DNA from 4 places in the Undibacterium sp. YM2 genome. Region 3 is predicted to be linked to each of the others. Evidence: predicted binding sites of a transcription regulator. Region 3 holds the regulator's gene; each other region holds the start of a gene.
What was found. The regulator sigma-54, encoded in region 3, starts transcription at its own class of promoters, with help from an activator protein. The targets are predictions, from matches to a motif close to TGGCANGNAANCTGCTTT.

Region 1 (7,525 bases), 170 kb from region 3:
GCGGCGTTACCTGCACAGTCACACTCAGGGTTTCCAGCCCTCCACCTCGGCGCACGCCGCGTACTGGCGCTGCTGAATCATAATCACGCCCTATGGCCAGGCGGCAATAGGAATCTGTCATCAAAACGGCATGCGTGGCATCCACACTGACCCAGCCACTATAGTCGGCGTCTTCTACCCACACATCGACCCAGGCATGGCTGTCGGCATGGCCAGTGGATTCCGGGTCAATATAACCAGAAACGTAGCGGGCCGGTATGCCACGGGCATGGCAGCAGGCCAGCATGATGTGGGCATGGTCCTGGCATACGCCGCGGCCCAGCAACAGGGCATCGCTGGCACTGGTTGTGACGATGGTTGCACCAGTCTGGTACTCGACTGCACCACGTATGTGCGTTGCCAGATTAAGCAGTGCAGCCGTGCTGGTCTGGCCGCTGTCTGGCAAGTGCTTCTGCGCAAAGTCCATGATGGCTGGCACGGGTTCTGTCAGCCGTGTCGGCACGGTAAATACCAGTGGCGAAAAGGTGTCAGGGTCGGTGATGCGGCCTTGATAAGGTGTTGTCAGTTCGACTATTCCTTCGGCGATGATGGCAAGCTCGTGATGCTGACCCGTAATGGTCAGGGTATGTGCCTGATTGCCATAGGCGTCGATATAGGCATGCCTTTGTCCGGAACTCTTGATCTGCCAGGAAATCGCATGCTGGTGCAGCTCGGCACGCGGTGTCAGGCGCAATTGCTGTATGGTGTAGGTCACCGGGGCCGAATAACGGTAGATGGTCTCGTGACGTATAAAAAGTTGCATGATTTTTTTCTCAAGCCGCCAGCGGCACCAGGAAATCGCGGCTGACGCGGTTACCCAGATCGAAAATGTTTTCCAGGAAACGCGTCAGATTGTCATGCAAACCTTCTGCCAATATCTCTTCGATGCGGGCAAATTGCAATTCTGCATGCAGCTTACCAGCAAAACGCTCAGTGTCTGCTGATACATCATTACGCACTTCCTTGAGGTTGGCGACTACCTCATCCATGCAGGCCAGCAGAGAGCGCGGCATGTCACCACGCAGCATCAGCAATTCTGCCACCCGCTCAGGCGTAATCACATCCCGATAGACCTTGCGGTAAATTTCAAAACCGGAGACTGAACGCAGCAGCGCTGCCCAATAATAGAAATCCCTTTGCAGGCTGTCATTGCCGCGCCCGCTTTCCTTGGCACCGTGAAACTTCACATCCAGTATGCGTGCGGTATTATCGGCACGTTCTATGAAAGTACCCAGGCGTATGAAATGTACGGCCTCATCCTTGAGCATGGTGCCCAGCGTTACGCCACGTGACAGATGCGAGCGATACTTGACCCATTCAAAAAACTGGCTGGGGTCGTTTTCCAGTATCGTGTCCGACAGCCTGTCCTGCATATCCAGCCAGGTCGCATTCTGGGTTTCCCATACCTCGGTCGTCAGCGTACCGCGCACGGCGCGGGCATTCTCACGCGCCTCCTTCAGGCAGGAGGCTATCGACGACGGGTTCATCGGGTCCCTGACCATGAAGTCCAGCACATCCTTCTTCGTCAGTAAACCATATTGATGGTCAAAAGCAGACTGTAATTCAGAGATGCCCAGCATGGCACGCCAGCCGCGCTCAGCATCTTCGGCAGACTGTGGCAACATCGAAGTCTGGATATTCACATCCAGCATACGTGCAGTATTTTCTGCGCGCTCGGTATAGCGCGCCATCCAGAACAAATGATCAGCGGTACGGCTTAGCATGGTATTTCTCCTGATTTAATTTTCTAATATCCAGGTATCTTTGGTCCCGCCACCCTGTGAAGAATTCACCACCAGCGAACCTTCCTGCAAGGCCACCCGCGTCAAGCCGCCAGGCACCATGGAGATGGTTTTGCCAGACAAGACAAAGGGGCGCAAATCTATATGGCGCGGGGCGATGCCGCTTTCAACAAAGGTAGGGCAGGCCGACAATGCCAGGGTAGGCTGGGCTATATAACCATCAGGCCTGGCCAGCAAGCGCTGACGAAAATCTTCTATCTGTGCCTTGGTTGAAGCCGGGCCCACCAGCATGCCGTAACCACCGGCACCATGTACTTCCTTGACCACCAGATCGCCCAGATTTGCCAGGGTATAAGACAGATCTTCTGGTTTGCGGCACTGGTAAGTTGGCACGTTATTCAAGATCGGTTCTTCCGTCAGGTAAAACCTGACCATGTCCGGCACGAATGGGTAAATCGATTTATCATCCGCGACGCCCGTGCCTATCGCATTCGCCAGCGTTACGCGGCCAGCACGATACACCGACAGCAAGCCCGGCACACCCAAAGAAGAATCAGGCCGGAAAGCCAGCGGATCAAGAAAATCATCATCAATACGGCGGTAAATCACATCCACCCGCTTTGGCCCACGCGTGGTGCGCATGAAGACTGCATTGTCATTGACAAACAAATCCTTGCCTTCTACCAGCTCAACACCCATCTGCTGAGCCAGGAAGGCATGTTCGAAATAAGCCGAGTTATACATGCCCGGCGTCATGACCACCACGGTAGGGTTATCCACACCCATGGGCGCGACAGAGCGCAGGTTATCCAGCAACATGTCAGGATAATGATCAACCGGCGCAATCTTGTTACGTGCAAACAGCTCAGGAAAAAGCCGCATCATCATCTTGCGGTCTTCCAGCATGTAAGACACGCCAGACGGCACCCGCAAATTGTCTTCCAGTACGTAGAATTCACCCTCGCCAGCGCGCACAATATCCACACCCGCAATATGGGCATAAATGTCAGAAGCAACCGAAATACCCTGCATTTCAGGGCGATATTGGGCATTTTTATAGATTTGCTCGGCCGGGATGATGCCCGCCTTGATGATATTCTGGTCGTGATAAATATCATGGATAAACATGTTCAGCGCCTGCACCCGTTGCGCCAGGCCCTTTTGCAGCTGCGCCCATTCACCCGCATGAATAATGCGCGGGATAATGTCAAACGGGATCAGCCGCTCAGTACCCGCATCGTCGCCATACACCGCAAAGGTAATGCCCACCCGCCGAAAACTCAGGTCAGCCTCGGCCCGCTTGCGCTTCAAGCGTTCGGCAGGCTGCTGTGCCAGCCAGTTGCAAAACTCACGGTAATGTTCCCGCGTCAATTCTCCGCCCGGTGCAGCCGCATCATAGGCATGCATTTCATTGAAAAACTTGGCCATGTTCTAGTCTCGTGGTTACGGTTCCAATACAGCATATCAAGAAACGTGCCAGATCACATTGTGGTTAGCCGTAGCGTGGTTTTTTTGCTGCTATCAGTCGATCAGGCAAACAAGAGTGGCTGAACTGACGATAGTACAATGTACATTTTCATCAAGGCTCAACTGAAAAAGCATGGGAACATACATAAGCGTCAGAGGCTGGGTAGCGTGCCGTGAAGAGTCCATTCCACAGATCAAGGCAGTAATTTCATCCTTCATTGATAAAGCCGGAGACTATGGATTCGATGCTTCAAGAGCAGAAATGTATAATCAGGGCTGGGTAATTCCAGACACGCACATCAATTGGACTCATTACATATTTTACGGTGCTGACATACGAATCCAGCGTCTCAGCTACATAAAAGAACAGCTAAAAACACTCTCAAAAGAAATCACTCATTCAGAAGACTGGACAACCGACTATCTGACAGGAATATTTCACGCAGACCATGAAGATGGGATTGAGGGCTATATATGGAAATTATCCGATGGTGAATTTTACGAAGAAACAAAAAATGATAAATAGTGCCATCGCGCCATTTTGAACATGACCCGTAATCTCAAGGAAATGCTGATCCCTGGTGCACTCCTGCCTGCACAGATATTTCACCACAGCTTCAACAGATATTTGTTCTTTGATATAGATATCTGCACTTCCTGTGAATTAATGCATACGGTACAAAAATTGGTACGTGCGGGTTTTGGGCTTGAGGGGGGAGTGGAGGTGTATTCTGCTTCAGAGTATGAGAGCCTGAATATGTTTCGTGTTGCTGATGACTGGGTGCAAGCTATCACGAGCTGCGAAAAATACTTAAGAAATGCCGGAGACTATGGCGGACTAATTTTGCTGGATACCAGCAAACAGTGGGCTTTGTTTCAGCCCCGTCCTGTCGATATGGGGATATTCGCCTTTAATAGCCAGGTGGAATTTGAAAAATTTGTGCCTGACATATACGACTACTTTTTTTCTTGCGCAGATATAAAAAATTGGATTTCACGGAAGACGGAACATGATGTCGCTTTGGTAGAGACAGTAGGGTATGAGGTTTTGAGCGCACTCAATAAAAATTATTGTGTTTAACTTTATCCAATGGCAATGATTTATCTTGGTATTGCACGGCTTGTATTCTCTGGCAATCAAATTATCTATGCCATTAGTTTTGCCTATATTTTTCGATAGTGATGATTGCTTGGTCTTGTGCAAGAGATGGTGCGTTGTAACGCACCCTACTGATTGGGGCGCTGGACGACAGGATAGATGGCTTTGGCAGTTGCCCCTTCAAGGGGCGCTGCCAAAGTCAAATGACAAACCAAAAACCAAATTAGAAACTATGCTCCAGCGCAGGGAAAGATTTGTCTTTCACTGCCGCGACATACGCCTGTACCGCCGCATCAATACTGGTCTGGCCTTCCATGAAGTTTTTCACGAAGCGGGCTTTGCGACCTGGGAATACGCCCAGCAAATCGTGCATGACGAGTACCTGGCCTGAGCAATCAACGCCTGCGCCTATGCCTATTGTGGGGATATGCAGGGAATCTGTGACTTCTTTGCCGAGGCTGGCGGGTATCGCTTCCAGCACCAGCATCGTTGCACCGGCTTCCTGTACGGCCAGCGCTTCGGCTTTGAGCAGATTGGCGGAGGCATCGGTCTTGCCTTGCACCTTGTAGCCACCTAACTGATGTACGGATTGCGGTGTCAGGCCCAGGTGGGCGCAGACAGGGATCGCGCGTTCGGTCAGGAACTTGATGGTCGGTGCCAGCCAGTGGCCGCCTTCGAGCTTGACCATCTGTGCGCCCGCCTGCATCAGTTGCACGGCGTTGTTGAAAGCGGCTTCCGGTGTCGCATACGTGCCAAAGGGCATGTCGGCCACGACCAGTGCCTTCTGGTTACCGCGTGCTACTGCCGCAGTGTGATAGGCCACATCATGCAATGTCACTGGCAGGGTGGAGTCATGTCCCTGGCATACCATGCCGAGGGAGTCACCGATGAGTAAAATCTCTACGCCGCAACGGTCCATGAGGGAAGCGAAGCTGGCATCGTAGGCGGTGAGCATGGTGATTTTTTCACCTTTCTCACGCATCGCGATCAAGCCAGGAATGCTTACTGCTTTACGGTCTTGCAAATATTCAGCCATTCTTTTTCTCCAAAGGTGATGCTGTCATCTGATTTTTATTTGACAGCGGTTTTGTCTCCACCTTACATCCTCTCAAGATCTAAAAATAAAATAGACCGCTCCCACCAGGCACAAACCCGCCCACACATAATCAAGCTTGAATGGCTGGCCCATATAAAACATGGCAAAGGGCACGAAGACGATCAGGGTCAGGGCTTCCTGCAATATCTTCAGCTGTGCCAGGCTGTACGCAGTGTAGCCTATTCTGTTGGCAGGCACTTGCAGCAGGTATTCGAACAGGGCGATGCCCCAGCTGATAAAGGCGGCTACCCACCAGGCTTTGCTGGACAGGCTTTTCAGATGGCCATACCAGGCTACCGTCATGAAGATATTGGAGAGTATTAACAAACCTGTGGTTTGCACAATGATGGGGATTTGCATGGGGCCTCGCTTATCGCCTGGTCAGGCGCTCAGGTAATGGGTAATTCTTGTATGCGTTGCTCAGCCACCGCAGCGACATAGCTTTGCGCACGGCCTTTGCCGGGAATGCTGATATCGGCAGACAGTTGCAGCAGGGGCAGCAGCACAAAAGCGCGTTCTGTCATGCGTGGATGGGGGACTTGCAGGTCGGCGGTATTGATTTCTTCATCGCCATACAAGAGCAAGTCCAGGTCCAGGGTGCGCGGTGCATTGCGGTAGGGGCGCTCGCGACCATGCGCGAGTTCTATGGCTTGCAGGTGTTGCAACACGTCGGTGGCACTCAGGCTGGTGGCGAGTTCTGCGACAGCATTGACGTAATCGTCACCGCTAGAATCGATGGGCGCACTGCCAAACAGGGCAGAGCGCGCCACGAGTGTGGTGTCCGGCAATTGCGCCAGCGCATTTATGGCTTTGCTGACACTGGCCCTGGCATCACCAAGGTTGGCACCTATACCTATGAAAACCTGCAAATTCACTCGCACACTCATTCGGCTGCTGCGGCTGCCTTGCGTGGGGCACGGCGGCGGGGCTTGCGTTTTTTGGGGCCAGCTTCGGCTGCTTTGGGTTTTGTATTTATCAGGCGGTCACGCTCTACGCTGTCGCCTTCCATGAAATCTGTCCACCATTCACCGATTTCTTCATCGATTTCACCGGAGGCACAACGCAGCAGCAAGAAGTCATAACCAGCGCGCAGGCGCGGGTGCTCCAGCATCTTGTACGGGGTCTTGCCTACGCGCTTGTCAAAGCGTGGCTGCATGGCCCAGATGTCGCGCATGTCCGATCCTATCTTGCGCTGTATCGCCAGAGCGTCAGTTTGGGTATTGAGTACATCATCGGCAGCGAGGTGCAGGGCAGGGATGGGGAATTCACCGGCGGCTTTATAGGCTTCCCATTTCTCGACGACCTGGTGCCACAGCAAGGAGGCAAACAAGAAGCCGGGTGAGACGCCCTTGCCCTGTTGCACGCGTTCATCAGTATTGGCCAGCGCCAGGGTGACAAATTTTTCGCCCAGGGGTTGTTCCAGTACTACGTCCAGCAGGGGCATCAGGCCATGGTGCAGGCCTTCTTTGCGCAATTGCTGCAGGCAGGCCATGGCATGGCCGCTGGTCAGCAGTTTCAGGGTTTCATCAAACACACGCGCGGCAGGTACATTGTTGATCAGCGGTGCCATCACGGCGATAGGGGCGCGGGTGGATGCATCGATCGTGAAGTTCAGTTTTGCAGCAAAGCGCACCACGCGCAGCATGCGCACCGGGTCTTCGCGGTAACGGGCTTCTGGCACGCCTATGATGCGCAGGGTTTTCTTTTTGATGTCTTTCATGCCGCCGTGATAATCGAGCACGGTCTGTGTGGCCGGGTCGTAATACATGGCATTCACAGTGAAGTCGCGACGGGCAGCATCTTCATGTTGTTCACCAAAGGTATTGTCGCGCAAGACACGGCCATGTTCGTCCTTGGGTGCGCCATCGGTGGCTGCACCACGGAAGGTGGTGACTTCCAGCAAATCCTGCCCAAACATCACGTGCACGATCTGGAAGCGGCGGCCTATGATAAAGGCGCGGCGGAACAGGCGCTTGACCTGTTCAGGCGTTGCATTGGTCGCAATGTCAAAGTCCTTGGGTTTGACACCAGTCAGCAAGTCGCGCACGGCCCCGCCGACCACGAAGGCTTTAAAGCCATTCT
Region 2 (7,525 bases), 2.1 Mb from region 3:
TCACTGACCATGGCATGGGGTATGGTACCGGTTTCTGCAATCAGCGCCGGGCTACGCAGGTCTATGATATGGGGCAGAGCGCTGGTTTTCAGTATGTCTGACATTTCAGTCGCACTGAAATGAGGGATAGACGCAAGTTTTTCAAAGCGTTTCTTTTGCCAGAATTTCCAGGCTAGCCAGCTCAATATCAAGGCAATGAAAATTGCCGCAATACGTATACCCTGTGCCGATAAAAATACCAGACCAGCTTCAATTTGCGCCTGCAAGGCAAAGCCTGCCAGCAATGCCAGCCCTGCCCATAAAGCTGCGCCTGCGGCAGACGCCAGCATGAATGACGTACGCGGCATGCCCAAAGCACCAGCTACCGGTGGCGCCACAGTAGAAAAGCCGGGTATGAATTTGCCCACCACCAGCGACCACACACCCCATCGATGAAACCTTGCTTCGGTCTGATTCACACAAGAACCGGGGTTGATCGACATCTTGCATAAAAACTTCAGTACGCTGTAGCCAAATTTCTTGCCTGCCTGGTACCAGATCAGGTCAGCAATCAATGAAGCGCCTACCGCCGCCATCAACAACACCAGCAATTGCCCGGACTGAGTTGCCTGGCTGGCATTGAACATCATGGTCGGCACTGCTGGCACAGGCAAGCCCAGTTGCTGCAACAAGACGTTGACAAACACCATCAAACTATCGTTTTGACGAAAAAAATCTGCCAGCCAGCCTTGTTGCATATGCAATTCCGTTAGTAATCATGAGTAATCATGCTGTGAACAGGCATGGAACGGTAAATGTAAAATCCGTACATGTTCATGCCTGAGTGAACCCCTATTGTAGGGCATTGCAAGGCTTTGCATATCACGCATGTGATGCCTGTTGCAAACTGAACAGCAGCTTTAGGCGGCCAGCCCGTGCGCTGATGATCCAGCCCTGCCAAGCAATTCTGCATATCTGGCAGGATCGACATTAGATCCGCAGACAATCACAGCTACCCGTTTGCCTGCGATTCGTTCGCGCAATGGACCAAACAAGCCTGCCGTGGCAACCGCAGCAGCAGGTTCAGCCACCAACTTGACGTCATGATATAAATCCGACATGGCTGTACAGATTTCATCATCACTGACCCTGACCACCTCATCCACAAAACGCTGGCATACCCTGAAACTGTAATCCATGGCGTAGGGCGCGCAGAGGCTGTCGGCTATGCTATCGACCTCCTTTAATTTCTCTGGTTGACCAGACTGGAAGCTGCGGTACATGGCATCTGCGCCATAGGGTTCAACTCCATAGACAGCGCAATGTGGTGCCAGTTGTTTGACGGCAGAAGCAATGCCGCCGCACAGACCGCCACCACCGATAGGCACGATCACGGCATCCAGTTGCACCACTTGCTGCATCAGTTCCAGCCCCACTGTTGCAGTGCCAAGTGCAGTCAACGGTCCATCATAAGGATGGATCATGGTGCGCTGCTCTTCTTCCATAATGCGCTGTCCCAGTGCGAATGCCTTATGCATGTCCGCTTCCAGTATCACTTCCGCACCATCTTGTCGGCAAGCCCTGATACGGGTGGGGCTGGCATGACGTGGCAACACCACTTTGCAAGACACGCCCGCCAGCTTGGCCGCATAGGCAACTGCCATTGCATGATTGCCTGCACTGACAGCTACTACCCCAAGCTCGCGCGCATCTGCATCCAGCGCAGATATGCAATTCAACGCTCCGCGTAACTTGAACGTACCGGTTTTTTGAAATAACTCCAGCTTCAGCCAGACTTCAGTATCAGGCTCCAGCTTGTCCAGGGCAGACCCGGTTTGCCAGTGCCAGACAGGGGTGTGCAAAACCTGTTGCGACAAGCTGGCAGCAGTCTTGCGGATATCTGCCAGCGAAGGATAAGGAAAACCTGCACTCAATAAGATGGACGATAAGGACGCAGGGGCGTGCACAAGCCTGTCTGTGGCGACATGGGACATAAAAACTCCAGAATAAAAATCAGCAGAAAAAATCAGAGAAGGCTTGGGCGCGATGGTCACAACAATAAGTGACAGCAATAGCGCTCAGGACATCAAAATAGGATGAGTTGAAGGGCCGCCAGGCACCGGCATACGCCGTAGCTTAACGACCCGGAATAATTCGAATAATGGAAATGTCGCAGATGGAAACAACAGGCAGCGCAATCGCGTGCACGACAGCAGATGCGGCATTAATTGCGCATAAGTTCGTGTTCAGCAGGGGATGGGTAATTGCGTGCATGGAAAAACTATAACCAATCCCGGGAATATTGGCAAGCAACTTTAAAAAAGAGTGGCAGGGCAGGTCGGGAATCCTGGCCCTGCCCACTCACAAGCCCTGCAAAAACGGCCCGGCTGGCCGGAGGGATCAGGGTTTCTTTTCTTCGCGTCTTTCAATAACGATTTTTTGTGCGAGGTTGACGTTTCTTACGGTGTACCCTTCCGGAACAGTAAACAGATTGGCGGCTGGCTCTGTACGTTTCAGGTTGTTCAGACGATAGCTCCATTCACCAGTGCGAGGGTCACTTTGCTTGATAAGAACGGTTAATTGCAAGTCGGGGGAGTACCAGGTTTCAGAACTGACAGTAATCGGATTTTTATTGCCGATCTCTCCGGCAGGGATTTGATAAGAACGCATTTTTCCTTCAGCGCGAACGCCATCGATTTCTTTTGTGCCGATATCCTTGGTGCCCGTTTTATTACTCCAGCGAGTGTCCATGAACGCAGTCGGGAGCGGTGAGGTTTTTATGATGTTAATCAGATTATCTGTCGCACTGATGAAGGCAGTATGAGGTCCTGGTACATAGCTGGAAGATTTAGCATTAATGACCTTGATTTCTTCTCGTGCTTCTTTGTTGCCTTCAGATTTATCATCAGTTTTCTTTTTCAATGTCTTGATAATGATTTCATCATCATTCGTTTGTAGATAAATCCGGCCTGTATTTCCTTCCTGCTTCTCTTTTTGGGCGATGACTTTCCCGTCTGGTGTTTTGGCCAGCATCACTTTGGTGACGGTCTTTCTTTCAGGAATGATGATGTACCGTGAGTTTTCCACCGGATCAGTGATGAAAATTTGCGACAAGTTCCCTTTGCTGTCGCGGACTTCATAGCGAATGCGGCCAGCATTATCTCTATAGACCGAACTGGAAGTTTTATTGCTGATCTGATTGCCGTCAGCTAAGGTCTGTGTTTTTTCGGTAATGATTTCTGCGCTGTATGCCGCATTTTTAATCGTGTTGGAGATATGCATGTCCTGCATGCCAGAGAAAACAGCGTTCATGGCATCGTTAGCATTTCTTGCTGCACTCATTGCATCTGAGATAGTTTTATTGATGGTGCCAGCTTCGGGCAAGTCGGCCAATGCCGCAAGTGTCGGCATGGTTGGCATGACAGAAATTGGAGACATGGGAGCTAAAGGTGGCATCGGTGGAGCGGGTGGCATGGGGGCAAGCGGAGTAGCCCTATGGAATTCAAGTTGCAGGCGTGTTTGTTTTTCTTCTGGCGCAACTGGCGCCGGATTGTCGTTGATGACATTTGCTTGCGCCACAGTCCATGAATAACTCAAAAGGACCAATATTGGAAGTTTGATAGTCATGATGTTTCCCTCTTGCTCATGGTGAAAGGTAGTTGAAATAAAAAAATCAATGTCGAAATTAAAAATTTTGCTCAAACAGATGCATTAATTTTTGAGCAGGCGCATGGCCAAAGGTGAGCCTTCCGCATCCACCAGCATCTGTGCCCGCACCGTCTCCCCAGCAATTTCAGGACTAACAGGCATGCCCAAACTGGCCAACCAGGCAGCTGGCACTTCAGTTTCCATCATGTGAGGTGTGCCTTCTTCCAGACGCTCCATCGGCACCAGAGCGACAAAGGGAGGCAGTTCCGAGTTTGAAACTGCGCTGCTGTCCGGCGTCAGTTGATGCTGCGATGCTGGGAATATGACCGTCAGCATGACCAGACCAAAGCTGCCACTCAGCGTCAGTAAACCTGCCAGCCACGGGCGCAGGCGTTTGCTGCGTGCCTGTTTTTTATCCTTGGCCCGTTGTTTGGCAAAAGCTTGCAATAAAGTCTGCTCGATCGCCGTTGGCGTATTCAGCTCCTGCAAATCTTTGCGCAAAAGGCTGAACTGCTGATCCAGCAAAGCATCGGCATTGCTGGTGTCCTGTGGGGTATTCATAAGGTCTTTCATCTTTGTGTTCCGGTTTTTGCCGCTGCGTCGGGTCGCCAGCCCAGTCTTTCGCTGTATTGCAGTATCGCTGCCCGCGCCCGCGACAGGCGTGAGCGAACTGTTCCTATATCTATGTCGCAAATCACGGCTATCTCTGCGTACGACAGTTCCTGCAATTCATACAAAATAATCACGTCACGATAATGAGGGCGCAGTACCGAGACTGCCTGCCGCACATGTTCAGTCATTTGCTGATGGAAGATGACATCCGCCAGTTCTGTCGTTTCACTCATCAAGACTTCTTCTCCATCTTCGTCGCTATAACCTGGTAATGACTGGCGGCGGCGTTCTGCCTGGTCCTGTTTCAACAATAAATTTCTTGCTACGCCAAACAGAAAATTTTGCAAACTGCCCAGGCCTGCGTCATAGCGGTAAGACTTGCTCAATAAACCCATGAAAACATCCTGCACCACGTCCGCTGCCAGCGCACTTTGGCCACATCGCATCAATGCATAGCGATAGATAGGCCCCTGATGACGCTGGTACAGACGTTGAAATGCAGCAACATCACCATCGCGCATTTTTGTCAGCAAGCTGGAATCTGTCTCTTGGTTATCCACGTTTATTTGTTGGTTGTTTTAAGGTATTACTCTCAGGAGTATCAAAAGTTCCAATTATTTTCGCGCCATCTGCATTTATATGAAATGCACTAACTTGGTGAGATCTTGCCTCTGTTTGGTGCGCATTCCGGTAATTCAGGCTATTTGCCCTTGGTTCAAAACTTGCTGTGTTGCTTTTTATAATGTTTTTAGAGGGCTGGCCTGTCACCTTGGTGGACTTGCTTGTTATTTTGTAAATGGCGATAAATAATAAGTTCGGTGATAGCACAGACAATAAGCGAAAGAAGATATGGATCTGACACCCAGAGAAAAAGATAAGTTGCTGATATTTACCGCCGCCTTGTTGGCAGAAAGGCGTAAAGCACGCGGCCTGAAGTTGAATTACCCAGAAGCAGTCGCCCTGATTACTGCTGCCATCATGGAAGGCGCACGCGATGGCCGCACGGTGGCCGAATTGATGTCGGAAGGCACACAAATTCTCAGCCGTGCCGATGTCATGGAAGGTGTGCCAGAAATGATTCCTGATATTCAGGTCGAAGCGACATTCCCGGACGGCAGCAAGCTGGTCACCGTTCATCACCCCATTCCTTAGGAGAAAATCATGATACCAGGCGAAACCCTGATAGAGGATGGGGATATAGAACTGAATGTCGGTCGTGCCATCGTCAGCATTACTGTAGCCAATAGCGGTGACAGGCCGATACAGGTGGGCTCACATTTTCATTTTTTTGAAACCAATCCGTCCCTGCAATTTGACCGTCAACAGGCCTACGGCATGCGCCTCAATATTGCTGCTGGCACCGCCATACGTTTTGAACCTGGACAGCAACGCAGCATAGAGCTGGTAGCCCTGGCAGGTGACAGAAAAGTCTATGGCTTTAGCGGCAAAGTGATGGGGGCGCTGTGAAAATTTCACGTCACGCTTATGCTGAAATGTTTGGGCCGACTACGGGTGACCGCATTCGCCTGGCAGACACTGGCTTGTTCATCGAAATTGAAAAAGACTTTGCCATCTATGGCGAAGAAGTGAAATTTGGCGGCGGCAAGGTGATACGCGATGGCATGGGCCAGTCACAAAGATCACATGCTGAAGTCATGGATACTGTCATCACCAATGCCGTCATTATTGATCACTGGGGCATCGTCAAGGCTGACATTGGGATTAAAAATGGCTTGATTGCCTGTATAGGCAAGGCTGGCAATCCTGACATACAGTCCGGCGTTGACATGGCAATTGGCGGCGCGACCGAGATAATTGCCGGTGAGGGCAAGATCGTGACCGCTGGTGGCATCGATTCGCATATCCACTTCATTTGTCCGCAGCAGATTGAAGAAGCATTGATGAGCGGCGTTACCACCATGCTTGGCGGCGGCACCGGCCCTGCCACTGGCACGGCAGCAACCACCTGTACTCCTGGCCCCTGGCATTTGCATTCCATGCTGATGGCGGCAGATGCTTTCCCTATGAACCTGGGTTTTATGGGCAAGGGTAATGTCAGCTTGCCTTTACCGCTGGAGGAGCAGATCAGAGCAGGTGCCATAGGCTTGAAGCTGCATGAAGACTGGGGCACGACACCACAAGCAATCGATAATTGCCTGACTGTGGCAGACAAGATGGATGTGCAGGTCGCTATCCATAGTGACACGCTCAACGAAGGTGGCTTCCTGGAACATACCTTGGCTGCATTCAAGGACAGGACTATCCATACCTTCCATACCGAAGGTGCGGGCGGTGGCCATGCGCCCGATATTATTGCGGCGGTGGGTGAGGCAAATGTATTGCCGTCTTCCACCAATCCTACCCGCCCTTACACCGTCAATACCCTGGATGAGCATCTCGACATGCTCATGGTCTGCCACCATCTGGACCCGGCAATCGCCGAAGATATTGCCTTTGCCGAATCACGCATACGGCGCGAAACCATAGCGGCTGAAGATATTTTGCACGATATCGGTGCCATCTCCATGATGTCTTCCGATTCCCAGGCCATGGGCCGTGTAGGCGAAGTCATCATGCGTACCTGGCAAACGGCAGACAAGATGAAGCAACAGCGTGGCTCGCTGGCAGAAGACAATGCGCGTCACGATAACTTCCGTGTCAAACGCTATATCGCCAAATACACGATCAACCCGGCGCTGACTCATGGCATTGCCCATGCAGTAGGCTCGCTGGAAGTGGGCAAGATTGCCGATATCGTCTTGTGGAAGCCAGCTTTCTTTGGCGTGAAGCCATCGATGATCATCAAGGGTGGCATGATCGCCGCTGCCCAGATGGGTGACCCGAATGCATCAATACCAACGCCACAGCCCGTGCATTACCGCATGATGTTTGGTGCCTTTGGTGGTGGCTTGAAAAAGTCGTTTACTTTTGTATCGCAGGCGGGGCTGGATGCGGGGCTGGCAGAACAGTTGAAACTGAACAAGACCCTGATTGCTGTCAAGAACACGCGCCAGATTCGCAAGAAGGACATGATACACAATAGCCTGACACCAAAAATGGAAGTCGATTCCGAAACCTATGAAGTTCGTGCCAATGGTGAACTGCTGGTGTGCGAACCGGCAAAAATCCTGCCCATGGCCCAACGTTATTTCTTATTTTAAACAATGTTGACATTACAAACAAAGATAGAGACTGCCGACAGCATCGCCGGGCAACTGGTTTTGCCGTATGAGTTGCGTGAAAAAAGCCGTTTGCGTGCCACCCTTACCAGCGGTGAAGATGTTGC
Region 3 (7,525 bases):
GTCTGCTGACCCACGTCAGGGATGTCATGCGTGTTGATGAGGCCATACCCCAGGTAGGGCCGGAAACCAGCCTGAAAACTGCGCTGCTCGAAATCACCAAAAAAGGCATGGCGATGACCGCTGTAGTGGATGAGCAGCAGCATGTGCTGGGCATCTTCACCGATGGTGACTTGCGCCGCCTGATGGATGGCACGCGTGACTTTACCCAGTTGCGCATTGCCGATGTCATGAACCACGCGCCACGCCGCATACGCCCGGAACAATTGGCTGTCGAAGCCGTCGAAGTCATGGAAACTTACCGCATCAACCAGTTGCTGGTCGCTGACGATAGCGGCAAGCTGGTGGGTGCCTTGCATATCCATGACCTGACCAGGGCCAAGGTGATCTGATGAATAATTCTGTAGATTCTGTAGAAAGAGCCAGCAAAGTCCGGCTCATGATTTTTGATGTCGATGGCATACTGACTGATGGCAGCCTGTACTTTGGGCCAGACGGCGAAATGATGAAATGCTTTAATGTGCTGGATGGGCAAGGCATCAAGCTCTTGCAGCAGGCCGGCATTATCACGGCCATCATCAGTGCGCGGCAATCGGCCATCGTCAGCAAGCGTGCGGCTGATCTTGGCATCAGCCATGTCAGCCAGGGTATCCATGACAAGAAAAGTGCATTTCTTGAACTGCTGGCGAAGCTGGATATCCCTGCTGAACACTGCGGCTTTATCGGTGACGACGTGATTGATTTACCGATACTGACCAGGGTTGGCTTTGCAGCCAGCGTACCAAATGCCCATGCTGAAGTACAACAACGTGTGCAGTACATCACCAGGGCCAGTGGCGGCCAGGGTGCTGCGCGCGACGTCTGCGACTTCATCCTGCGTGCTCAGGGCAAATATGAACAGGCTTTACAAGCATATCTGACATGAAACCCCAAATGACCATAGACCGCTTCCGCATCTGGCTGGCCGTGATCCTGCTGGGCGTGATCACCATGGGCACCATCTGGGTCATGGAAGTCATACGTCGCCATGCCGATGATGAGCAAAGCCGTACTTCTGCCAGGTCAGCACCGGATTACTATGTCGAGAAATTCAATTTCATCCGGCTGTCTAACAATGGCAAGGCCAATTACCATATCACCGGTGACAGCCTGGTGCATTTGCCGCGGACTGACAATATAGAAATCAAGCATCCGCAGATCAACAGCTTTGATCAGGGCAGGCCTCCCCTGCACCTGCGTGCTGAACTCGCCGTTGTATCGCAAAAATCTTCACTGACCACACCCAAGCGCGAGCATGATGAGGTTCACTTGCATGACAATGTCAGCATGGAGAGACCTGAGGGCCTGAGTTCACAATTTGTGCGTGTGGAGTCTGATTATCTTTTGCTCTTGCCGGACGAAGACATCGTTAAAACCGACAAACCGGTTTCAATTACGACTGGCAAACTGCATTCAACTGCAACTGGCATGATTGCCAATAATTCAACCCAAGGCCTGGAATTGCTGAGCAAGGTTTACATTCAACTCAAGAAACGTGAACCTGCTCCCAAAACCGGGACTAAATAAGCAAGAAAGCGAATATGCACATGATCAAAACATCATTTAGCGTCACACGCTTGATCAGCCTGGCCTGCCTGGGCCTGGCCTGTGTTTCTGCGAATGCAGAAAAAGCCGACAGTAATAAAGAGACCATCATCAAAGCCGGTTATGGCATCAGTGATGGCAAAGCCAGCGTCAGCAGATTATCCAAGGGTGTGTCCCTGGTGCGTGGCACCCTGACCGTCACTTCTGAGAGTGCTGTCGTGACCGAAGCCCCGAATGGTGATCAGTTTGTTGTTCTGACAGGTGGCGGTGGCCGCAAAGTCACCTTCCGCCAGAAACGCGATGGTGGCCCTGATCTGTGGGTAGATGGCGAAGCTGACCGTGCTGAATACAACCAGAGTACAGAAATCGTCAAATTCATTTCCAAGGCCAAGGTACGCTACCTCGAAGGCAAGCGCGTCACCCAGGAACAGGAAGGTGAATACCTGTCTTACGACAGCAAGAATGACGTATTTGTTGGCACGAATTCAACCAGTGGCCAGCATGTAGATGGCTCAGGCAATATCACCATCACCTTGCAACCAAAACCAGAAAAACAGGCTAAATAAGATGACAGCACAGTCAAGCAGCACCTTGCTTGTCAAGGGCTTGCAAAAGCGCTATGGCGCGCGCCAGGTGGTACGCGATGTTTCCCTGCTATTGAAAAGTGGCGAGGTGGTGGGTTTGCTGGGGCCGAATGGCGCAGGCAAGACCACCTCGTTTTACATGATCGTTGGCCTGGTACCTTCCGACGCTGGTGATATCACGATTGATGACGTGAATATCTCGCAACTGCCTATCCATGAGCGCGCCGTACTGGGCTTGTCTTACCTGCCACAGGAAGCTTCGGTATTTCGCAAGCTGACGGTGGAAGACAATATCCGTGCCGTACTCGAATTGCAAAAAGACAGTGAAGGCAAATATCTCGGTGCCAAAAAAATTGAGCAAAGGCTCAACGCTCTGCTGGCAGACTTGCAGATAGAAAAAATACGTGAAAGCCAGGCGCTGTCACTGTCAGGTGGTGAACGCCGCCGCGTCGAAATTGCCCGTGCACTGGCGACCAATCCTCGCTTTGTCTTGCTGGATGAGCCCTTTGCCGGTGTTGATCCTATCGCCGTCATTGAAATCCAGCGCATCGTGCGCTTCCTCAAGGAGCGCGGCATCGGTGTGCTGATCACCGACCATAATGTGCGCGAAACCCTGGGCATCTGCGATCACGCCTATATCATCAACCAGGGCGCGGTACTTGCCAGCGGCAAGCCTGACGACATCATACAAAATGAATCTGTACGTCGCGTTTATCTCGGAGAACACTTCCGGATGTGACGGGAATCATCATGAAACAAAGCCTGCAACTACGTACCTCACAACATCTGGCCTTAACGCCGCAATTGCAGCAATCGATACGATTATTGCAGTTATCCACTTTGGAATTGCATCAGGAGCTGGAGACGCTGCTGACCGATAATCCCATGCTGGAACGCGTCGATGATCCCCTCGATCACGCCGTACGCCTGCTGGCCGACGGTGCCATCAATACCAGCAGTACTTCTGCCGATGCCGGCATGGAAGCACCGGCAGCAAGAGAAGACAGTGACAAGTCAGCAGAACCGGCTGCCGCTGATGCAGAAACCGTCATCAGCAATGACAGCACCACCTCCAGCGAAGAAGACTGGGGCTTTGATGATGTGCAGCATGGCAGCAAGTCTGGCGATGATGAAGATGGCCGCCCCCAGCTCGGTGCAGCCCATATCACCCTGCGTGAACACTTGCTGGAACAGATGCGCCTGAACCTGCGCGAACCGCGTGACCGTGCCCTGGTCGAGCTGATGATCGATGCGCTCGACAATAACGGTTACCTGACCGAAACATTAGATGAAATACATGCCAGTTTGCCACTGGAACTGTGCGTAGAACCAGAAGAACTGGCGTTTGCGCTGAACATGCTGCAAAGCTTTGATCCCGCAGGTGTCGGTGCGCGCAGCCCGTCTGAATGCCTGGCCTTGCAAATCAGGCGTTTACCAAAAGTTGCTTTCGTCACACGCAGACTGGCATTGCAAATTGTTGAAACGCAACTGACTTTATTTGCACAAAGAGATTTCACCAAACTCAAGAAAATCTTCGACTGCGACGATGAAGATTTGCGCGATGCACAAACTGTCATTCGCCTGTGCAAACCACGCCCCGGCCTGGCCTTTGCTGCTGATGAATCTGACTATGTCGTACCTGATGTGATCGTCAGAAAATCCGGTAACGGCTGGCAAGTCATGCTGAATCAGGATGTCATGCCCAGGCTGCGGGTAAGCAGCATGTATGCCAACATCATGAAGCAAAACCGTGGCGAAGCTGGCATGGGCGCACAATTGCAGGAAGCACGCTGGCTGATCAAGAATATGCGGCAACGTTTTGAGACTATATTGCGCGTTGCACAAGCGATAGTCGAAAGGCAACGCAATTTTTTCACCCACGGTGCTGTTGCAATGCGCCCCCTTGTTTTGCGCGAAATTGCTGATACACTAGGATTACACGAGAGCACTATCTCACGTGTAACAACCCAAAAATACATGTTGACCCCACATGGCATGTTTGAGTTGAAGTACTTTTTCGGCAGCCATGTCGCGACGGAAACAGGGGGTGAAGCTTCTTCCACCGCGATACGTGCACTCATCAAGCAGTTGATAGGAGCAGAAGACCAGAAAAGCCCACTCTCTGATAGCAAAATTGCAGACATGCTGGGTGAACAGGGCATGGTAATTGCCCGACGGACAGTTGCCAAATACCGTGAAGCCCTCAAAATCCCCCCAGTGAGTTTGCGTAAATCTTTGTAAGCAGTCCTTGTAATCACGGTTTGAATTGCTATATATGATTTAGCTCAAGGCTAATAAATGCTGAGAGCGTATCGTAATAGCAAGCAACATCACTATAGGAGCACAGTATGAATCTCACCATCAGTGGACACCACGTCGAAGTAACTCCTGCAATTCGTGAATATGTACATACCAAACTAGAACGTATCAGGCGGCATTTCGACCAGGTCATTGATATCGCCGTCATCCTGACGGTGGACAAGCTCCGGGAAAAGGAAAAACGACACAAAGCTGACATTAATTTGCATATTAGCGGTAAAGATATCCACGTTGAAAGTCTGGCGCATGATCTGTATGCAGCCATTGATGCACTGGTAGATAAACTTGATCGTCAGGTCATCAAGCATAAAGATAAAATTCAAGACCATCAGCACGACGCCATCAAGCACATACCTGATCCGGCATCGGCTTCATAAGACCCCAGTCCTTACCCGAACAGGGTTGTGGACATCCAAAACAAGGACGCTAGAAGGCGTCCTTTTTGTTGGGTGCATGGTTTTTTGTAGGTCTAGTTTCTGACATTTAAAATAAATAATTTACTTTTATTGTCGTTTGTCACATACGCTGCTTAACAAGCTGCGAGTTAGTTGATTCACGGCATTTATATTAACGTCATTCCAGCGTGCTTTTAGCTGGAATCCAGCGACGTTCGTTATATGCCGAGGTGCTTATTGCAAGTGGCGCTTTGACTGAAGCGATTGCCCTCCGTGGATACAAGCCGGGTCCCGGCCCGGCAGCCGAAATACTTTCTTTGCGTCGCCAAAGTAAGTATTCAAAGAAAGGCGACCCAGGCGCAGCCGCCCCTTCGGGGTGCCCATTTGTGCAGTACAAAAAATGGGAAGATCCGAAACTCGCTTCGCTCAAACAGCGGCTCTTCTTTTTCCATTTTCTGTACTGCACAAATGGCGGCTACACATGGGAACTGCGGAAAGTCAAAAGCAACCCCAAAATTCAACGGCAACGGCAACGGCAACGGCAACGGCAACGGCAACGGCAACGGCAACGAGCATGATGCGTTTACTCTATTTCCTCATAAACATATACACCCCGTGACGCCCTCGTCTGACAAAGTTAAAATAGCAGCTTCATCCCCTACCCTGCATAGTCAACCACCATGAGCGAATTTGTACTTACCTCCGTCAAGAACAATATAGGCTATATCACCCTCGACAGACCCAAAGCGCTGAACTCGCTGTCACTCGATATGGTAAGAGCACTGACAGCGACCTTGCTGGCCTGGCATAATGATCAAAGCGTGCGGGCGGTGTTTATCCACAGCAGCAGCGAGAAGGCATTTTGTGCCGGTGGGGATATCCGTTTTTTCTATGACGTTGGCACTGCCACACCCAAAGGTGACTCCGCCCTGCTGGAAGATTTTTTCACCGAGGAATATGCCTTAAATCATTTAATCCATTTCTACCCAAAACCCTATATCGCGCTAATGAATGGCGTCGTCATGGGTGGTGGCATGGGTATCGCCCAGGCAGGGCCAGATTGCCGTTTGCGCATCGTCACCGAGCGTACCAAGATGGCGATGCCGGAAGTGAACATCGGCCTGTTCCCTGACGTAGGTGGCGGTTATTTCCTGTCTCGCACTGCGGGTGAAATTGGTACTTACCTTGGATTGACTGGCGATATCATCACCGCCGCTGACGCCATTTATGCAGGTCTGGCGGATGTCTATATACCTACTGCAGAAATACCGGCACTGATGAATTTAATCAGTGAAAGCACAGCCACTGATTTGCGCGTGGCGATACGCGATTTCGCGGCAACTTTTGCAGACCAGGCAAAACCAGATACCAGCAAACTGGCATCGCAACATGCGTCCATCAACGAGATATTCACAGGCAATAGCGTCACTAGCATCTGTGAAAGACTGCAGCAAAGCAACAACGAATTCGCCCAGCAAACCCTGGCCACCATGCAAAAACGTTCACCTCTGCTGATGTCAGTCACACTGGAACAACTGCGCCGCAGTAAAGACATGACAGTATCAGCCTGCCTGCGCATGGAAAGAAACATGGTACGCCATTGCTTCAAACATGGTGAAGTGCTGGAAGGTGTACGTGCCCTGGTGGTAGACAAAGACAATACACCACGCTGGTCACCTGCAACTTTGGCGGGAGTAACCGCCGAACAAGTGACAGGATTCTTTGCAGAAGCATGGCCTGCTCATGCGCATCCTTTGCGGTATTTGGAAGGGTGAGTTGAAGAATGACTAATCAGACCTTTGAACAATCGCAGCAAAAAAAATTGAACTAAGGTCGTGGTGACGTTGTTTTTGATTTTGCAGTTCCCATGTGTAGCCGCCGTTTGTGCGGTACAGAAAATGGAAAAAGAAATGACCGTTGTTTGAGCCGCAGGCGAGTTTCGGGCATTTCCCATTTTTTGTACTGCACAAACGGGAACCCCTTTAGGGGCGGCTACGCCTGGGTCGCCTTCTTTGGCATACCTTTCTTGGCGACGCAAGAAAGGTATGTAGCTGTCGGGCTACCCCGACCGGCAATCTTAAATGACGTGTAAACATATTTGAAAAACAGGTTCGTAAAACAATAAGAATCTGAAGTTAATACACTTTAAGATATGCCACGAACGCCACTGGATTCCTGCCAAAAGCACGCAGGAATGACGTCATTATGTGTGCCGTAAATTTAAAAGCTGGCCGCCTCTGATAAGCGCGTATCACTTCAACTCAAACGCCTTCTTATCCCCCTTAAACCACCCCGCCAAACGCGCAACAAATTCCTGCGCCCCATTTCTCTCTGCAGTCTTCAAGCCATGACTGGCACCCGGAAATTCCACGAACTGAAAATCTTTTTCCGGATACTTCAAAAAGTAATCCCGCAATGCACGCCCTGATTCTATCGGCACACTCTCATCCTTCTCACCCATTGCGGCCACCATGGGAATGCCCAGGTTCGCATACACGCTCAAAGGATCATTAAACAGGTGACCTGACCAATAGGCATAGGGGTGGCCAAAAAACTCTTTCTTGAGGCTCTTGCCGTCTTTCTTGATGTCTGCATAGATGTGTAAAAAATAGTCACGCGAAAACGGTTTTGCATAAGGTTCCACGC
Region 4 (7,525 bases), 2.1 Mb from region 3:
ACACCCTTGATGCGTGAGCGAAAGGCAAAGAAACCAAAGATAAAGGCCAGGCCCCCAGGCACCAGTACCACCAGCGCCATGCAATACCAGAAGCTGTCTGTCATAGCCCAATACCAGGGATAGGTTTTCCAATCCAGGAAAACCATGAAGTCTGGCAGATTGCTTTGATAAACGCCATCACGGCCAATCGCACGCATCAGATACATGCCATGCGCATAGGCACCCAGTGCAAAGAATACGCCATGTCCCAAAGACAGAATCCCGGTATAACCCCAGACCAGATCAAGCGCCAGCGCAGCCAGGGCATAGCACATGAACTTGCCAACCAGAGCTATCGTATAACTGGAAATATGCAGGGCATGACCAGCGGGAAAACTCAGGTTAAGGATAGGCAGCAATACTGCGATCACAGCACACACCAATATGCCTGTCCATGCAGGCTTGGAAAACAGCCCCTTTGCTGTTGCAATCGTCGTAGTTGCACTCATTCCACACTCCTGCCTTTGAGCGCAAACAAGCCTTGCGGTCTGCGTTGTATGAAAATGATGATAAATACCAGGATGACGATCTTGGCCATGACAGCACCGGCTACCGGCTCCAGAAATTTATTCACTTCACCCAGGCCAAAAGCCGCAATCACGGTGCCCGCCAACTGCCCTACCCCGCCAAGCACCACGACCATGAAAGAATCGACAATGTAGTTTTGCCCCAGGTCAGGGCCGACATTACCCAATTGCGACAAGGCCACACCACCCAGACCCGCAATGCCCGAGCCCAGTCCAAAAGTCAGCATGTCGATCTTGCCAGTTGCCACACCTACACAATCAGCCATGCGGCGATTCTGTGTCACGGCGCGTACGAACAGGCCCAGGCGTGTTTTGTTCAGGATCAGCCAGACTGTCAGCACCACGAACAAGGCAAAGAAGATAATTATGATGCGGTTATAAGACAACACCAGCGAACCCAGCACCGTAATACCGCCCGACATCCAGGACGGATTGGCAACCTCGACATTTTGCGCACCAAAAATCGAGCGCACGGCCTGCATCAAGATAAGACTGATACCCCAGGTGCATAACAGAGTCTCCAGCGGGCGACCATATAACCAGCGTATCACCGTTCTTTCCAGCAAAATACCAACGGCGGCAGAAACCAGGAAGGCGGCAGGCAGCGCCAGCAACAAATAAGCATCGACAGCGCCAGGCATGAATTTACGGAACAGCATCTGACAGACATAGGTTGTGTAAGCGCCTATCATCAGCAACTCGCCATGCGCCATATTGATGATGCCCATCAGACCAAAGGTGATTGCCAGACCAAGTGCAGCAAGCAGCAACACGCTGCCCAGCGATACTCCATAGAACAGATTTCCGACAAATTCCATGCGCGCGAGACGGCCATCGATGGCATTCAGAGTGTTAGCAGCCTCCAGGCGTATGCTGGCATCGGCTTCGTTGTAACTGCCATCAGGATTTTGTGCCAGCATTTTTTGCAGCACAGGTTTTAAATTGGGATTGGGACTATCCAGCAAAGCCTTGACTGCTGCCTTGCGCACCACAGTGTCACTGGCCTGCAAATTGGCGGTGGCAATCAGCATTTGCAGACGGGATTTGATTTCGCTATCGTTTTCTTTCAGATAGGCTTTGTTCAGCAAGGGCAATTGTTCTGGTGTTGCTTCTTTTTCCAGCGCAGTGGCTGCGACGAGGCGGGTATTTTTGTCCGGTGAAAATAATTTCAAGCCTGACAGTGCGCTATCCAGCGCGGCACGCAGGCGGTTATTGATGGTGATTGCCTCTGCATCATCCGGCAGCTTTTGCATTTTCCCTGTGCTAAGGTCTTTTGCCTGTTCACCATCGACCAGGTAAACGTTGACGTCCCTGGCAAATAATTGTTCATTTTTGAGTGCAGTCAATACTTCCACAGCCTTTTCATTACCCATGGCCGCGATGGAGTTGACAGCAGTAATACGCGCATCAGGATCTTCACCCGCCAGCGCCTGCAAAAGCTTGCCATCGATAGCCGCATGCGCTGTCAGACTGAACACGAACAAGACTATGCTCGCGCAGATTTTACGAAATATCATAGGCAACCAGGTCAGGGATGGGAAATCCGGAGCAGCACTCAGGACGTCGTGATAGAAGTCCTGAGTGTCTGCATCACTCTTTAAATATCAGTCCTTGAATTACAGTTTTTGTTTACCTTCATTACCCGGAATGTAAGGGCTCCATGGTTGCGCACGGATAGGTGCCTTGGTTTTATAGACGACGCTGAACTGACCATCAGCCTTGATCTCACCTATCATGACTGGCTTGTGCAAGTGATGATTGGTTTTGTCCATCGTCAATTCAAAACCGGAAGGTGCCTTGAAAGTCTGCCCGCCCATGGCAGCAATGACTTTGTCAGTATCTGTGGATTTGGCTTTTTCAACAGCCTGCTTCCACATATACATACCTACATAAGTCGCTTCCATAGGATCATTGGTCACCACCGTTGCTGCATTAGGCAGTTTTTTGGCGACTGCATAGTCTTTCCATTTCTTGATGAATTCAGTATTCACCGGGTTTTTTACAGACTGGAAGTAATTCCAGGCGGCCAGATGACCGACCAATGGCTTGGTATCGACACCGCGTAACTCTTCTTCACCGACTGAGAATGCAACGACAGGCACATCAGTTGCCTTCAAGCCCGCATTGCCGAGTTCTTTATAGAATGGGACATTGGAGTCACCATTGATGGTGGAGATAACCGCAGTCTTGCCACCCGCAGCAAATTTCTTGATATTGGCAACGATGGTCTGGTAATCAGAGTGGCCGAATGGGGTATACACTTCATCGATGTCAGTATCCTTGACTCCCTTACTATGCAAGAAGGCGCGCAGGATTTTGTTGGTGGTGCGCGGATACACATAGTCAGTACCCAGCAAGACAAAACGCTTGGCACCGCCTCCCTCTTTCGACATCAGGTATTCAGTCGCAGGAATGGCTTGCTGGTTAGGTGCGGCACCTGTGTAAAAAACGTTTTTCTCAAGCTCTTCACCTTCATACTGCACCGGGTAAAACAGTAGGCTATTGAGTTCCTTGAAAACGGGCAGGACGGATTTACGTGATACCGAAGTCCAGCAACCAAACACGACGGATACTTTGTCTTGCGATACCAGTTGGCGGGCCTTCTCAGCAAACAGCGGCCAGTTGGAGGCTGGATCAACGATCACCGCTTCCAGCTTTTTACCCATGACACCGCCCTTGGCATTGATTTCATCTATCGTCATCAGGGCCACATCTTTGAGAGATGTCTCCGAGATTGCCATAGTGCCAGACAGGGAATGCAGAATGCCGACCTTGATGGTATCGGCGGCCTGTGCCTGCGTAAGCCAGCCAGAAGCGGCCAGGGTCATTGCGGCGACAGCAGTTGCTTTCAAAACAGTACGACGTGACATGTTTTCTCCTGATAGTGGTGAGGTCATGGAAAGAAAAACCGAACTTCCATCAAGGCAGATAGCAGATAACGTGCCAACTGTTAAAAACAAAAAAGTGATCCTCGTGTATCCCCCATAACTACGCAGTTGAAAATCCGGTATAGACAGGGGTCAACAAGCTCACTCATGCCTGGAACAAGAGAAATTTTCTAACTATTTCAGTGCATATACTCAATGAAAACAGCGGAAAAACTTGATGAAAATGATGCAAAAACAACTTAAACATATAGCAATTCCACATTTCGGTGCATCTTCGCGCCGAAATTGTGCGGAAAATAAGAAAATTTTCTTTTATAGAGATTTAAGTGCTTGATATGGATGTTAAGCAGAAAAACATCCCATAAATAGATATTAAAAAGAAATGATTAGCAAGGATTAACCAGCTAATTATTTGACGTTATTTAACGTAAGCTCATGATTTATTGGGCTTAAATTATGACTATCATTAAAAACCGACATTTTTGTGATTATTCCCTCACGGCAATACTAAAACCCGTCAAACCTGATTGAAAAAAATAGCACTTTATATACTTGTTGCTCTAATATGTAGTCATAAGGGAATTTTAAAAAGCAATATTTTTATTGATTGTTTCCTAATGGTGGTCATGGTGAATCAATTCGACGAATTCAGCGTTCTACCGGCAACTAATGCTGCCCCACAGCCCGCTTCGGTCGTAGGTATCTCAACGGATGCCAGACTCCAATACCTGATCGACAATACCCCAGCCATCATCTATAGCAGCGTACCTACGGGTGATTTCAAAATGACTTTTGTCAGCAACAATGCCTTGCATGTGCTTGGCTACCATCCTGATGAAATGGTTGCTGACCCTAATTTTTGGTTTGAGCATATACATCCTAGTGATGTACCTGAAATTTTCTCCAGCATTGCCAAATTGTTTACCGAAGGTGAAAGAACCTACGAATATCGCTTCATGAGCCGCAGCGGCCAGTATGTATGGATGCATGACATGCTGAGACTGATACGCGACAAGGATGGTAATCCTGTTGAAGTTGTGGGTTCCTTGACTGACATCACCAAACGCAAGGAGATGGAAGCTGCGCTCTTCAAAAAGGGTGAAGAACAGCAGCTTTTAATAAAAAAACTGCAAGAGGCCCACGAACAGTTATTGCAATCAGAAAAAATGGCTTCAGTCGGCCAACTGGCCGCTGGTATCGCTCATGAAATTAATAATCCCATAGGTTTTATCAATTCAAATATCGGCAGTTTGCAAAACTACGTAGAAAAATTATTTGAAGTCATCAATCAGTATGAGGATTTGATACAGCAGCAGTCTTCTCCAGACGCCGCCAGAAAAATGGAAGAATTCAAAGAAAAGGCCGACCTGGAATTTTTAAAGGAAGATATACAGGATCTGGTGCGCGAATCCATGGATGGGCTCAAACGCGTGAAAGATATCGTGCAGTCTTTGAAGGATTTTTCTCATGTCGGCGAAACAGACTGGCAGGAAGCCGACCTGCACCAGGGGATAGACAGCACGCTGAACATCGTCAAAAACGAGATCAAATACAAAGCCAATGTCGTCAAGGAATACGGTCAGGTTCCATTGGTGAAATGCATTATTTCCCAGGTCAATCAGGTTGTCATGAACTTGCTGGTGAATGCCTCACATGCCATCAAAGAAAACGGCATGATCAAAATCAGCACAGGATGCGAGAAAGATATGGCATGGATCAAGGTATTGGATACTGGTTCTGGTATTCCGCAAGAAAATCTGAATCGCATCTTCGAACCTTTTTTTACGACTAAACCCGTAGGTAGTGGCACTGGCCTGGGTTTATCGCTTTCCTACGGCATCATCAAAAAACATGGCGGACGTATCGATGTACAAAGCGTTGTGGGAAAAGGTACTTGTTTCACTGTCTGGTTACCATTGAACCAGATAAACACACCCTCTGAGCCATGATACAGCCTGCAGTTTGTCAAAAGGCAGCGTCATCTACACCATATTGAAGACTACACAGGACTATCGCAATGAATACGATAGAACAAGAAGGAATCGATATAGAGGCGGAGCTTAATACCGCTATCGATACCGCAGCATTGAGCTTGCACTATCAACCCACAGTCGATTTGCAAACTGGGTACGTGGCAGGAGCGGAAGCATTGTTACGCTGGCAGCACCCGATTCATGGCCGGATCCCGCCAGCAGTACTGATCCCGGTTGCCGAAAAATCTGATCTCATCGTGCGTCTGGGAGAATGGATTATCAAGCAAGTGTGCAAGGATATCGCCCAGTGGAATCTGGCGGGACTGAACCCACCCTGCATTGCCATTAATATATCTCCCATACAATTGCAAAGCAGTGACTTTAACCGTCGCCTTTCTGAAATACTGGAGAGCATGGCAGTCACACCAGATAAAGTATCACTGGAAATAACTGAGCAGATACTGATGTATCGTAGTGACAAAATAGACAAAGCATTCAGCGATTTTAAAAAACAGGGGTTTACCCTGGCTCTGGATGATTTTGGTACTGGTTATTCTGCACTGAGCTATCTAAAGCATTATCCGTTTGACTTTGTCAAGATTGATCAATCTTTTGTTCAGGAATTACCGCACAATCTTGACGATGCCTCGATCACCAGAGCTGTAATATCCATGGCGCACAGCCTGGGCATCAAAGTTATTGCTGAAGGAGTTGAGACTGAGGCGCAATGCAAATTCCTGAGCGACAATATGTGTGACCAGATACAGGGACATTTCTTCGCAAGACCTCTGAACTCGGAGCAAATGCAGCTTTTCCTGGGCGAGAACCATGTCCTGGACAAACATTTACTACGTCTGGGGAAACCTGAGCGTACCCTCCTCCTGGTCGATGACGAACCCAATATACTGAGTGCACTCAAGCGTCTGTTGCGCCGGGATGAATACCGCATATTGACCGCTGGCGGTGGTCATGAAGGTTTGGAAATCCTGGAAAAGAACCGGGTCGATGTCATTATTTCTGATCAAAGAATGCCCATCATGACAGGCGTTGATTTTTTACGCAGCGCCAAACAAAAATATCCCGACACTATCCGTATCATCTTGTCCGGCTATACCGAGCTTCAATACATCACTGACGCCATTAACGAAGGGGCAATCTACAAATTTCTGACCAAACCCTGGGATGATGAGCAAATACGTGCCAATATCCGGGAAGCGTTTCATTACAAGGAAATGGAAGATGAAAACCGGCGGCTGACCTTACAGGTTCAAACGACCAACCAGGAACTGATCCATACCAATAAATTACTGGCAGAAATGCTGGAACAAAAACAAAAGCAAATCAGCCGTGACGAACTCAGCCTGAGCATAGTACGCGAAGTATTGCAGTATGTACCCCTGCCCATCATTGCAGTCGATGACGAGGACATGGTGGTATTCATCAATAGCTCAGCGGAAAAAATCATCCCTCCATCAAGACTGGAGCTTGGCTGTCAAATCGATTACATGATACCGGACGCAGGTCCCGGAATACGGGAATCTTCTGAAGGGCTATGGTTTCCCGTCAAGGTGCAGGGGCAACTCTACAATGCGCAATGGAAAAACCTGGGGGCGACACAAAAATCAACCGGCAAAATTGTCATGCTCATTGATGACCGTCATCGCCACTGAGATTCAATGCAAATCAGGATATTCAATATACAACGCTTGTTGCTGTAATCAGGAGTCCGGGTGAAATAATGAACAAAGAATATTCCCTGTCAGAGAACAATGATTTGCAGGCATCTGCGGCGGGAGCCGCCGATGCTCAAACGCCCGTTTCCCGCATAGAGCAAAACAGGATTAAAACTGACACACCTCTGCTCAACAAAATGGGAATAGAACTCGCGCAATTCCTGGACAGCAGCCCCGTACCAACTTTTGTCATCGATTCTGATCATGTCATTACCCATTGGAACAAGGCTTGCGAATTTGTGCTTGGTTATTCCGCAGCAAGCATGCTAGCAACCCGCAATCAATGGAAGCCTTTTTACCGTGATAGTCGCCCTGTGCTGGCAGACCTGGTTTTGTCCGGGCATGACGACATCGTCGTTCACAAG

Region 1: a site for sigma-54 is predicted at 3,243-3,260, ahead of UNDYM_RS03110 (circularly permuted type 2 ATP-grasp protein). Genes of this name have one in related genera too.
Region 2: a site for sigma-54 is predicted at 4,951-4,968, ahead of UNDYM_RS11815 (urease subunit gamma). Genes of this name have one in related genera too.
Region 4: a site for sigma-54 is predicted at 3,495-3,512, ahead of urtA (urea ABC transporter substrate-binding protein). Genes of this name have one in related genera too.

What each region holds. Positions count from the first base shown of each region.
Region 1 covers NZ_AP018441.1:662,348-669,872, forward strand. The annotation lists gene UNDYM_RS03100 (transglutaminase family protein) at 1-802, opposite strand, end outside; gene UNDYM_RS03105 (alpha-E domain-containing protein) at 813-1,763, opposite strand; gene UNDYM_RS03110 (circularly permuted type 2 ATP-grasp protein) at 1,779-3,209, opposite strand; gene UNDYM_RS03115 (hypothetical protein) at 3,382-3,774, shown strand; gene UNDYM_RS03120 (hypothetical protein) at 3,796-4,329, shown strand; gene panB (3-methyl-2-oxobutanoate hydroxymethyltransferase) at 4,571-5,383, opposite strand; gene UNDYM_RS03130 (DMT family protein) at 5,456-5,803, opposite strand; gene folK (2-amino-4-hydroxy-6-hydroxymethyldihydropteridine diphosphokinase) at 5,833-6,330, opposite strand; gene pcnB (polynucleotide adenylyltransferase PcnB) at 6,327-7,525, opposite strand, start outside.
Region 2 covers NZ_AP018441.1:2,592,408-2,599,932, forward strand. The annotation lists gene UNDYM_RS11790 (VTT domain-containing protein) at 1-737, opposite strand, end outside; gene UNDYM_RS11795 (threonine/serine dehydratase) at 900-1,973, opposite strand; gene UNDYM_RS11800 (hypothetical protein) at 2,380-3,606, opposite strand; gene UNDYM_RS11805 (hypothetical protein) at 3,691-4,188, opposite strand; gene UNDYM_RS11810 (RNA polymerase sigma factor) at 4,197-4,799, opposite strand; gene UNDYM_RS11815 (urease subunit gamma) at 5,089-5,391, shown strand; gene UNDYM_RS11820 (urease subunit beta) at 5,401-5,706, shown strand; gene ureC (urease subunit alpha) at 5,703-7,400, shown strand; gene ureE (urease accessory protein UreE) at 7,404-7,525, shown strand, end outside.
Region 3 covers NZ_AP018441.1:491,808-499,332, reverse strand. The annotation lists gene UNDYM_RS02410 (SIS domain-containing protein) at 1-389, shown strand, start outside; gene UNDYM_RS02405 (HAD family hydrolase) at 389-922, shown strand; gene lptC (LPS export ABC transporter periplasmic protein LptC) at 919-1,563, shown strand; gene UNDYM_RS02395 (LptA/OstA family protein) at 1,578-2,147, shown strand; gene lptB (LPS export ABC transporter ATP-binding protein) at 2,149-2,904, shown strand; gene UNDYM_RS02385 (RNA polymerase factor sigma-54) at 2,916-4,406, shown strand; gene hpf (ribosome hibernation-promoting factor, HPF/YfiA family) at 4,514-4,861, shown strand; gene UNDYM_RS02375 (enoyl-CoA hydratase/isomerase family protein) at 5,560-6,654, shown strand; gene UNDYM_RS02370 (S9 family peptidase) at 7,131-7,525, opposite strand, start outside.
Region 4 covers NZ_AP018441.1:2,579,573-2,587,097, reverse strand. The annotation lists gene urtC (urea ABC transporter permease subunit UrtC) at 1-488, opposite strand, end outside; gene urtB (urea ABC transporter permease subunit UrtB) at 485-2,083, opposite strand; gene urtA (urea ABC transporter substrate-binding protein) at 2,183-3,436, opposite strand; gene UNDYM_RS11745 (ATP-binding protein) at 4,081-5,403, shown strand; gene UNDYM_RS11740 (EAL domain-containing protein) at 5,472-7,097, shown strand; gene UNDYM_RS11735 (ATP-binding protein) at 7,166-7,525, shown strand, end outside.